3 regions of the Streptomyces sp. NPDC031466 genome follow, and region 2 is predicted to be linked to each of the others. Evidence: riboswitches for the same ligand, from Rfam matches in the RefSeq annotation. Region 2 holds a riboswitch; each other region holds the start of a gene.
What was found. Region 2 has a riboswitch for cyclic di-AMP ahead of ACZ5GP_RS10115 (transglycosylase SLT domain-containing protein). Riboswitches for the same ligand answer to the same signal wherever they lie in the genome.
Positions count from the first base shown of each region.

Region 1: linked by a shared signal. The riboswitch ahead of ACZ5GP_RS17600 (transglycosylase family protein) and the one ahead of ACZ5GP_RS10115 (transglycosylase SLT domain-containing protein) in region 2 are both predicted to bind cyclic di-AMP.
Region 3: linked by a shared signal. The riboswitch ahead of ACZ5GP_RS25055 (C40 family peptidase) and the one ahead of ACZ5GP_RS10115 (transglycosylase SLT domain-containing protein) in region 2 are both predicted to bind cyclic di-AMP.

Region 1 is NZ_JBVIJT010000006.1:525,475-528,739, forward strand. It holds gene ACZ5GP_RS17590 (cytochrome P450 family protein) at 1-291, shown strand, start outside; gene ACZ5GP_RS17595 (transglycosylase family protein) at 440-1,495, shown strand; cyclic di-AMP (ydaO/yuaA leader) riboswitch at 1,691-1,879, shown strand; gene ACZ5GP_RS17600 (transglycosylase family protein) at 1,884-2,630, shown strand; gene eno (phosphopyruvate hydratase) at 2,936-3,265, shown strand, end outside.
Region 2 is NZ_JBVIJT010000004.1:280,713-283,977, reverse strand. It holds gene ACZ5GP_RS10125 (polysaccharide deacetylase family protein) at 1-376, opposite strand, end outside; gene ACZ5GP_RS10120 (hypothetical protein) at 786-1,166, shown strand; gene ACZ5GP_RS10115 (transglycosylase SLT domain-containing protein) at 1,226-1,978, opposite strand; cyclic di-AMP (ydaO/yuaA leader) riboswitch at 1,984-2,140, opposite strand; gene ACZ5GP_RS10110 (RidA family protein) at 2,675-3,070, opposite strand; gene ACZ5GP_RS10105 (helix-turn-helix transcriptional regulator) at 3,206-3,265, shown strand, end outside.
Region 3 is NZ_JBVIJT010000010.1:113,964-117,228, reverse strand. It holds gene ACZ5GP_RS25060 (hypothetical protein) at 1-302, shown strand, start outside; gene ACZ5GP_RS25055 (C40 family peptidase) at 418-1,704, opposite strand; cyclic di-AMP (ydaO/yuaA leader) riboswitch at 1,713-1,868, opposite strand; gene pcrA (DNA helicase PcrA) at 2,171-3,265, shown strand, end outside.

The DNA of each region.
Region 1 (3,265 bases), on a different contig from region 2:
CTGGCCGCCGCCGACCGCGACCCCGCGCGCTTCGAGCGGCCCGACACGCTGGACCTGTCCCGGCGCGACAACCAGCACCTGGGATACGGGCACGGCATCCACTACTGCCTGGGCGCGCCGCTCGCCCGCCTGGAGGGCCAGACCGCCCTCGCGACGCTGCTGCGGCGCCTTCCCGATCTGCAACTCGCGGGCGATCCCGCTGATTTGCGCTGGCGCGGCGGGCTGATCATGCGGGGACTGCGCACCCTGCCGGTGGAGTTCACACCCGCACATGAAACGGCTGCCGGATGAGTAAGGACTGACGGCGTGTCACGACTGTGATCTTCGCGTGATCTCCGCTGCATCGACTTGTGACAAGTGTTCGAGTGCGGCTACGTTCACGTCGACTCGGGCACCCCGGTGCCCGGGTCGTCGTCACAGTCTCCCGAAAGGCAACCGCATGCTCTCCGGCAATGGTCGTCACCGACGCCCCCGCCAGGCCCCGGCCCTCATCGTCGCGGCCGGAGTCACCGGATCAGCCATCGCCATCCCGCTCCTCGGGGCCACGAGCGCGAGCGCCGCCGAGACGGTGACGTGGGACAAGCTCGCCGAGTGCGAGAGCGGCGGTGAGTGGAGCGCCGACCCCGGGAACGGTTACTACGGAGGGCTCCAGCTCTCCCAGGAGACGTGGGAGCAGCACGGCGGCCTGAACTACGCGCCGAGCGCCGACGAGGCCTCCAAGTCGCAGCAGATCGCCGTGGCGGAGGACATCCTGGACGCCAAGGGACCGAAGGCCTGGCCGAGCTGCGGGCCGATCGCCGGGCTCACCGACGGCGGCGCCGCGGCCGACGTCGACCCGGGCGACCCGATCCTCCCCGAGCCCTCGGACACGTCGGGCGCCGGCGGAGCAAGTGGCAAGGGTGCGGACGAGAAGGCCCGCGAGAAGACCGGCGAGAAGGCCGGCAAGGGCGAGTCCGCGGCCGGGAAGGGTGCCGGTTCCACCGACACCTCCGACGACACGTCAGAAAAGCGGAAGTCCTCCGGCCACGCGGGCGACACGCCCGGATCGGACCGCGCCTCCCGAGACAAGAATCACGACGGGACGGACGTCGTGGACACATCGGACGGCAAGGACGGGGCGTCCGAGGCGGGCAAGTCCGGCGCCGAGGACGGCACTTCCCGCGACCCGAAGAACTCCTCCGACCCCTCCGAGAGCTCCGAGGACTCCGCCGCCGGCCGCCACCGCGCCGGCGACGCGGACGAGACCTCCGCAGCCGACGCGCGGAACGCCGACGGCGACCGCACCGGCCGGCACGCCTCGCGCGGCGGCGAACGCACCCAGAAGGTCGCCGACGGGACCTACGAGGTCCGCTCCGGGGACAACCTCTCGGTCATCGCGGACGACCTGGACGTCAAGGGCGGCTGGCACGAGCTGTACTCCGAGAACAAGGAGACCGTCGGAGCCGACCCGGACCTCATTCTCCCCGGTCAGAGCCTCGATTTGGGCGAAAAGTAGCGGTAGTTGACGAAGCGTCCGCCGGGCGCTTCGCAACCGTATGTCCGCATTGGCGCAAGTGAGAGATGGGTCTCAGAAGGCCTGATCGTCTTTGAAATTGTGGCGATCGCGTGACTACGGTCGTCATCGCCCGCCACTCGTGGGCCCCGCCGGTCGGTACGCCGAATCCTGCCAACGGCCGGACGGGAACAGTCGTCGCTTCGAGCGCCGTGGGCAGGAGCGGGGGACCCAAGGTAAGTGCCGGGTCCGGACGTTGGGGCTTCCGCGAGGGAGCGCCGCGGACGGGACCGGCTAGGGGTGAAGTCGCACCGAAGTCGGTGCGACCGGGCAACTTCACTGGCCCGAACCCGACAGCTCACCTCGCAGGCGTCGGTGAGGGGATGAACTCATGCTGTTTTCCAGCAAGGGCAAGCACCGCCGTCCGTCCAAGGCCACCCGTGTCGTCACGCTCGCCGGTGTCACCGGTGCCGCCGTGGCCGCCCCGCTGATGGCCGCCGGTTCGGCCAGCGCCGCCACCGGCCAGGAGTGGGACGCCGTCGCCCAGTGCGAGTCCGGCGGCAACTGGTCGATCAACACCGGCAACGGCTACCAGGGCGGTCTGCAGTTCTCGCCCTCCACCTGGGCCGCCTACGGCGGTACGAAGTACGCGCCCACCGCCGACAAGGCCTCCAAGGCCCAGCAGATCGAGATCGGCGAGAAGGTCCTCGCCGGCCAGGGCAAGGGTGCCTGGCCGAGCTGCGGCGTCGGCCTCTCGGGCGCCGCGTACAACGGCGGCGGCGCGCAGCAGCAGGCCCCCCAGCAGCAGGCCCCGCAGCAGCAGACCAAGCCGCAGCCGCAGCAGACGCAGCAGCAGGCCGCCCCCCAGCAGCAGGCCGCCCCCCAGCAGCGGGCGCAGCAGGCCCCGAAGCCGCAGCCCGCGCCGCAGACCGAGTCGCAGAAGACCGTCGAGACCCCGACCGGCAAGAAGGTCGAGAAGGGCGACGGCGAGTACAAGGTCAAGACCGGCGACACGCTGTCCAAGATCGCCGCGGCGCACGACGTCAAGGGCGGCTGGCAGAAGGTCTACAAGCTGAACGGCGACATCATCGACAACGCCGACTTCATCTTCCCGGGCCAGCAGCTCCACCTCAGCTGACCCGCCCGCGGCCGTGCCTCGGCGGACGCACGGCCGCCCGCCCCGTCCCCACGGGCTCCCCGCCCCGGTGCGCGTACCCCCGTACGCACCGGGGCGGGGGCATGTCCGCGTCACACCCGGCCCGCCTTGTTCGCTACCAGCGAGTAGAAAACGTGGCCTTACGCCCCGTTTCCCGGCTGTTTGCGCAACTGTCCGTCCCAGGGGACGGGCGGTCGGCTGGCCGAAGGCTCCGGGCCGGTTAGGCTCAGGAGACGCAGGGCCGAAGCGGCTCTCGTAAACGCGTCACATCCCAGAAGGAGATGCTCGTGCCGTCCATCGACGTCGTCGTAGCCCGGGAAATCCTGGACTCCCGAGGCAACCCCACGGTCGAGGTCGAGGTCGGCCTCGACGACGGCAGCACCGGTCGTGCCGCCGTCCCGTCCGGTGCCTCCACCGGTGCCTTCGAGGCCATCGAACTCCGTGACGGTGACCCCAACCGTTACCAGGGCAAGGGCGTGGAGAAGGCCGTCCTCGCCGTCATCGAGCAGATCGGCCCGGAGCTGGTGGGCTACGACGCCACCGAGCAGCGGCTGATCGACCAGGCCATGTTCGACCTGGACGCCACCGACAACAAGGGCTCCCTCGGCGCCAACGCC
Region 2 (3,265 bases):
GCCGGTGCCCCTCCGCGACCACCTTCTTCACGAGGTCGGGGTGGGCGCGCGCCTGCGTCCCCACCATGCAGAAGGTGGCCTTCACCCCGTACTCCCGCAGCAGGTCGAGCACTTGAGGGGTCCACACGGGGTCGGGGCCGTCGTCGATCGTGATGTTGACGCCGCGCTTCCCCTTCTCCGAGGCGTGCGCGATGGTCGCCGAGACCGGCTTGACGTCACCGCCCGGCTTGGCCGGTGCGCCCGCCCGCGGCGGCGCGTCGCTCACGTCACCGGCCTGCGCGGTCCACACCGAGGCGCCGGTGGCGAGCACCGTCACACCGAGCGCCGCCCCGACCAACTTGCCGTACCAGCCCCGTCCCCCGCTGTGCCGTGCCATGCCCGCCCCTCTCACGTCATCCTCGCCGGTCCCCGGTCCGGTCGCCTTACCGCCACATGCCAGGACGGGGCCCGGCGGCCGAGGGATGCGCCTGTTACAGATCACGGACAATTTCGTGAGAGTTCACGGACAACCCGCCGCGAGCGGAGGCGCGGGTGGCGGGCGCCGTCGACTTGCGACGCCCGTGCCGAGGCGGCGTCAACACCGTTCGGGAGATGGCGCATTGACCGTCGTACGCGTCGAACGCGCGGGTCTCCCGAGCGAGACGGGCGCCGGGCGGTCTGACCTTCGACCGCCCCCGAAGGGCGGGGCGCCCCACACCACGATGTCGGCGATGTCCACCCGCCGGGAGCCACCACCTCGTCAGGGGTGAGAATGAACCCCGCATTTCCCCTCGACCAGGAGATCCATGTACAAGCGCCTGCCTGTCCTCGCCCTCTGCCTCGCCGTGACCGTCCTTGGCGCATCGGCGTGCGACGACGACGGCGACGACCGCGCCCGGGCCTCGGCGTCCGCACCCTCGACCACCGCGTCCACGCCTGCGCCCAGCGCCGCCGAGCCGCGCGAGCTGACGGGTGTGATGTCCAAGCTCTACCTCAAGACGATCCGGGACCACTACCCGGACCTGGCGGACATCGACGACGCGACGCTCCTCACCCACGGCAACGCCTTCTGCGCCGCGCGGGGGAAGGCGCTCGGCGACCAGGCGAAGAAGACGATGAGAGAAATCGGCACCACTCCGAAGCAGACCGCCCAGATCATGGGAACCGCGCACGGCCTGTGCCGGTAGCCGAACGAGTCGCCCGGCGGGTGATCCGCCGGGCGGGCGGTCTGTGCGGTGGGTGAGGTCTAGTACGGGCCGTTCACGTTGTCGATCGAGCCGTACCGGTCGGCCGCGTAGTTGCAGGCGGCGGTGATGTTGGCGACGGGGTCGAAGCTGTCCAGCGACGTGCCGGGCACGTGGTACGCGGCGAACGTGGGGCCGATGACCTGGAGGAGTCCCTTGGAGGGCGTGCCGGCGACCGCGTTGACGTCCCAGTTGTTGATGGCCAGCGGGTTGCCGGAGGACTCACGCATGACGTTGCGGTGGATGCCCTCGTAGGAACCGGGGATGCCGTGCTGGGCCATGATGTCCAGCGACTCCCTGATCCAGCCGTCGAGGTTGTTGGCGTAGGTCTTCTTCGCCGGGGCGACGGCGGGCACGGCCTCGCGCGCCGAGCGGTCCGCCCGCTCGGCGGACGCCGGGGAGGCGGCCGGCTTCTTCTCGGGCTCGGCCGCGCCCTTCGCGCCGAGAGTGAGCCTCAGGCCCGGGTGTATCAGCTTAGGGTCGGCGCCGAGTACGCCGCGGTTGTCCTCGTAGAGCTTCTTCCAGCCGCCGCTCAGGGAGTGCTCCTGGGCGATCTTGGAGAGGGAGTCGCCCGCGACGACGACGTAGGTCCTGGAGTCGGCGGCCGGTTTGGCGAGGGCGCCGGCCTCGGCCGCTCCGGCGCTGGTGGCGCCGAGCACGGGGAGGACGAGCACGGCTCCGCCCGTTCCCGCAGCGGCGATGCCCCGGTTGAGCGAGCTGGACTTGGGGCGGCGGTGCTTTCCCTTTGCGGGCATGACGAAACGTTCCTCTCCGTCGCCTGCGAGGTGAGCTGTCGGGTTCGGACGGGAGCTGTCCTGACGCGTGGGGAACGCGCCTTCACCCCGAGCCGATCCGGAATCCGGATCGGCGGCTTACCTGGGTCCCCCGCTCCTGCCGTGGATGAGTGAGTGGAAGGGTTTCCGGACAGCGGCAGGATTCGGCGTTCCATCCGGATTGACGGTGACATTAAGCGAGAGCGCCGGGACGGAACAAGGCCGGAATTCACACCGGCGAATCCAAAGAGACTTCCCTGGGGATTTGATCTCTACGACTCTTTTGATCGCTAAAGCCAACTAGCTTTGCGGGGAACGGAAATAGGCGCGGAGAGCTACACGATCATCCCTTATCGGCGTGACACATTTCACTGAAGCGGCGCGGAAAAATCGGTGTTTATCGCCGCGAAAGGGAAATGAAACTGCACTTACTTGGCAAAAGAGGCGCCAAGTCTACTTATCGTGTAAAGATGGACATATTGAACCGCTTGAGGGTGGCGTCATCTCAGCGCGGTGCAGGGGGCTCCATGGCGCCTGCTGCTGTGAAATGCCTTCCTTCTTGATGGCAAAGCAACCCGGCCTGTCCATCGGCCGCCGATTGCCCTCGGGAATGAAAACTGCTCGTGCCGGTCGGACCGGCACGAGCAGGAGAAGCGGTGAATTGGTGGTGAGGTCACGTCATGCGACGGCAGTTCCTTCGAGTTCGACCATCTGACCCGGAATCGCCAGCCGTGTCACCCCGAGCATCGTGGTGGCCGGTGCCACCCCCGCGGCGCCCAACCGCGAGGCCAGCAGGCCGTAATGAGGGAACAGCAGATCGACGTCGGTGGTGTAGACATTGAGCCGGACAAGGTTCGCGAGGGACATGCCGGCCTCGCCGAGCACGGCCTCCAGATTGTCGAGGCTCAGCACCAACTGTCCGGCCATGTCGCCCTCGTGCTGAGGCTTGCCGTCGCCGTTCATCGCGGTCTGCCCGGAGCAGTAAAGGGTCCGGGTGTGCCCGCTGACGAGTTCCCCCTGGTTGAATCCCATCTCCACCGACCACGTCACGGGATTGACCGCCGTTCGTTCCACTGCCACATCAGCTCCATTCGTCTGCACGGGAAATGCGGACATCCGTCGACGCCGGCGCTGACGCCGACGTCGGTGCCCCGGAGCCTGCCAACGAATCACGACACCCTCGGTCATGTATTCGATAAGGTCTGCCGCATGCGCGCAGATCGACTGGTCTCGCTGGTGCTGATGCTGCGTCAGCGCGGTCGGCTGACC
Region 3 (3,265 bases), on a different contig from region 2:
CGCTCCTGGGCGGCTTCCTGACCCAGATGAAGCAGATGGGCCAGGGCACCGCCCGCTTCAGCCCCGCGATGCTGCACGGCGCGTTGACCATGCTCGTGACCGGTGCCGTCCTGGTGGGCCTGAACCAGGCCGACGACAACCCGGTCAACAACCTCAAGATCGGCATCAAGATGGCCGTGCTGATCGTGATCCTCGCGCTGGTCTACGTGAAGCGGGACGAGGAGAAGATCGACAAGGGCGTGTTCGGCGCGGTGGGGCTGCTGACGACGGCCAACATCTTCATCGCCGTGCTGTGGACCTGATCCCCCCAATGACGGCCCTCCGGTAACGGCCCTCCGTTAGCGACCCTCTACGCGCGCGTGGCCCGCACTCCGCGAAGAGTGCGGGCCACGCGCGCGTAGAGGGCGCTCACCAGGGTTATGCCGGGCGCACCACACTGTGGATGGGCAGGTAGGAGATCGCCTCGACACGGACGTTCGCGCCCGGCCTCGGGGCGTGGATCATCGTGCCGTCGCCGATGTAGATCCCCACATGACTGAGGTCGTCGTAGAAGAACACCAGGTCACCCGGCTCGGCATCGGCGGTTCTCACGGTTGTGCCCGCCTTCGCCTGATCCCATGTGGTGCGCGGCAGGGAGATCCCGACGGCCTTCCACGCGTCCTGGGTGAGCCCGGAGCAGTCGTAGGAATCCGGACCGGTGGCGCCCCAGACGTACGGCTTGCCGAGCTGGGCCCGTGCGAAATCGACGACCTTCGCGGCCTTGGTGGAGTACCCGCTGTCCGTGCTCCCCGACCCGGGAATCGACCCGGGGATCGACCCGGGACCCGACCCGGCTCCGGTCCCTGAGCCGCCGTCCTGGCCCTCTCCCGCACCCTCGGCCTGCCCGCCCCCGTGCCCCTGCCCCTGGCCCCGATCCGTCTCCTTCCGCGCCGCCTCTTCGGCCTTGTGCTTGCGCTCCGCCTCGGCGGCCTGTTCGCGCGCCAGTCCCTCGGCCTTGCGCTCGGCCTCCCGCTCCCGCTTCCGTTCGGCCGCCGCGAGCCGTGCCTTCTCCTCGGCGGTCAGCTCCGAGAGCAGCTCACGCGCCTCGCCCAGCTTCTTCTGGACGGTCCGCTTGCTCGTCCTGAGGCCGTCGCGGGAGTCGCTCAGCGTCTCGAGGCTCTGCGCCGCCCTCGCGCGCTGTTTCGTCGCCGACGCCTGCTGCGCCTGGTAGTCGTCCACGGCCTTTTTCTGCCGCGCGGTCAGCCGGCCCGCCAGGTGGTTCTGGTCGAAGTAACCCTGAGGGTCGTCGGCCAGCATCATCGCGGCCGTATGGGAGGCGGCGCCGGTGCGGTACTGCGCGGCGGCGTAGGAGCCGAGCTTTTGACGTGCCTCGTTCAGCTTGTCCGCGCGCTGGGCCACGTCGTCGAGCAGGCGGTCGGTCCTCCTGCGCTGCTTGTCGGTCTTTTCCTTGGCCGAGTTGTACTTCTGGGTGGCCACGCCCGCCTGGTGGTAGAGGTCGTCGACCTTCTTCCGCACCTCTTCGAGGCTGGGTCCTTCGGGGCCGGGCTCTTCGAGGCGGGGCCTCGTCGGCTCGGAGGGGGCTGCCTGCGCGCTCTGCGACAGGAGGGCCACGGAGGTCAGGGCCGCCGTCGTGATGCCGACGGCCGGGGTGGTGCGGGTCCGGGGTGCGGTCGGCCGGGTCCGTGGCTTGCGGTGCGACGCCAAGGGAGGCGACTCCTTCCGTAGACCGCCTACCGGGTTAGCTGTCGGGTTCGGGCGGGTGCTCCGGAAGGTTGCCCTACGGTCCCGTACTGCGTACGGGACCGATTCACCCCAGGTTTTCGGTGGGTCCCCGGCTCCGAACGCGTCGGACTCGGCGGAGGCCACCCGCTCCCGGCGAGGTTCGCCGGCGGGGGACGAGCGGCCCGCGCAGCACGCTAGCCAACTCGTGAGGCGGGTGTGAAGGTTGATGTTCGATATGCCCGATACATTTCCGTGACTTTACGAGGGCCTTGATGCGGGCGTGAGGTGAGCATGACGCGGGAAGCCCGGGGGCCGCTGCGGAGCGTGAGCGTTCGTGGGCGGGGCGTAGAGGAAGGTGAGCCGGTCACCGGATGTGAGTCACCGGCGGATGTGAGGTGGTCGGAACCCGGGGCGGTTTGTCAGTGGGGCCGCCTAGACTCGGGAGGCGATGAGCAGCCTCTTTGATGACAGCTTCCTGGCGGACCTGCAGCCTTCCCGGGCCGCGGACGAAGAGCCCCCGCCGCCGCCCGAGGACAGCGCTCCGGAACCCGTTCCGGACGACTTGTTCAGCGGGAAGTTCGACGTGCCCATGACCCGGGACACGCACTACCGCGACGGTGCCCCGCGCCCGGTCATCGACCCGGCGACGCTCCTGGAGGGGCTGAACGAGAACCAGCGCGCGGCCGTCGTGCACGCGGGCGCCCCGCTGCTCATCGTCGCCGGCGCCGGCTCCGGCAAGACCCGCGTGCTGACCCACCGCATCGCGTACCTCCTCGCCGAGCGCGGTGTGCACCCCGGCCAGATCCTCGCGATCACCTTCACGAACAAGGCCGCGGGCGAGATGAAGGAGCGCGTCGAGCAGCTCGTGGGCCCCCGGGCCAACGCGATGTGGGTGTCGACCTTCCACAGCGCCTGCGTCCGCATCCTGCGCCGCGAGTACAAGAAGCTGGGCTTCACGTCCTCCTTCTCGATCTACGACGCCGCGGACTCCAAGCGCCTGATGGCCCTGGTCTGCCGCGATCTCGACCTGGACCCCAAGAAGTTCCCGCCGAAGTCCTTCAGCGCCAAGATCTCGAACCTGAAGAACGAGCTGATCGACGAGGAGGACTTCGCGGCGCAGGCGGCCGACGGCTTCGAGAAGACCCTCGCCCAGGCCTACGCCATGTACCAGTCACGCCTGCGCGAGGCGAACGCGCTGGACTTCGACGACCTGATCATGACGACGGTCCACCTCCTGCGTGCCTTCCCGGACGTCGCCGAGCACTACCGCCGCCGCTTCCGGCACGTCATGGTCGACGAGTACCAGGACACGAACCACGCGCAGTACGCACTGGTGCGCGAGCTGGTCGGCCCCTCCGGAGGCGAGGGCGACGACCCCGCGGAGCTGTGCGTGGTGGGTGACGCGGACCAGTCGATCTACGCCTTCCGCGGTGCCACCATCCGCAACATCCTCCAGTTCGAGGAGGACTACGCCGACGCGACGACGATCCTCTTGGAGCAGAACTACCGCTCCACGCAGACGATCCTGACCGCCGCCAACGCC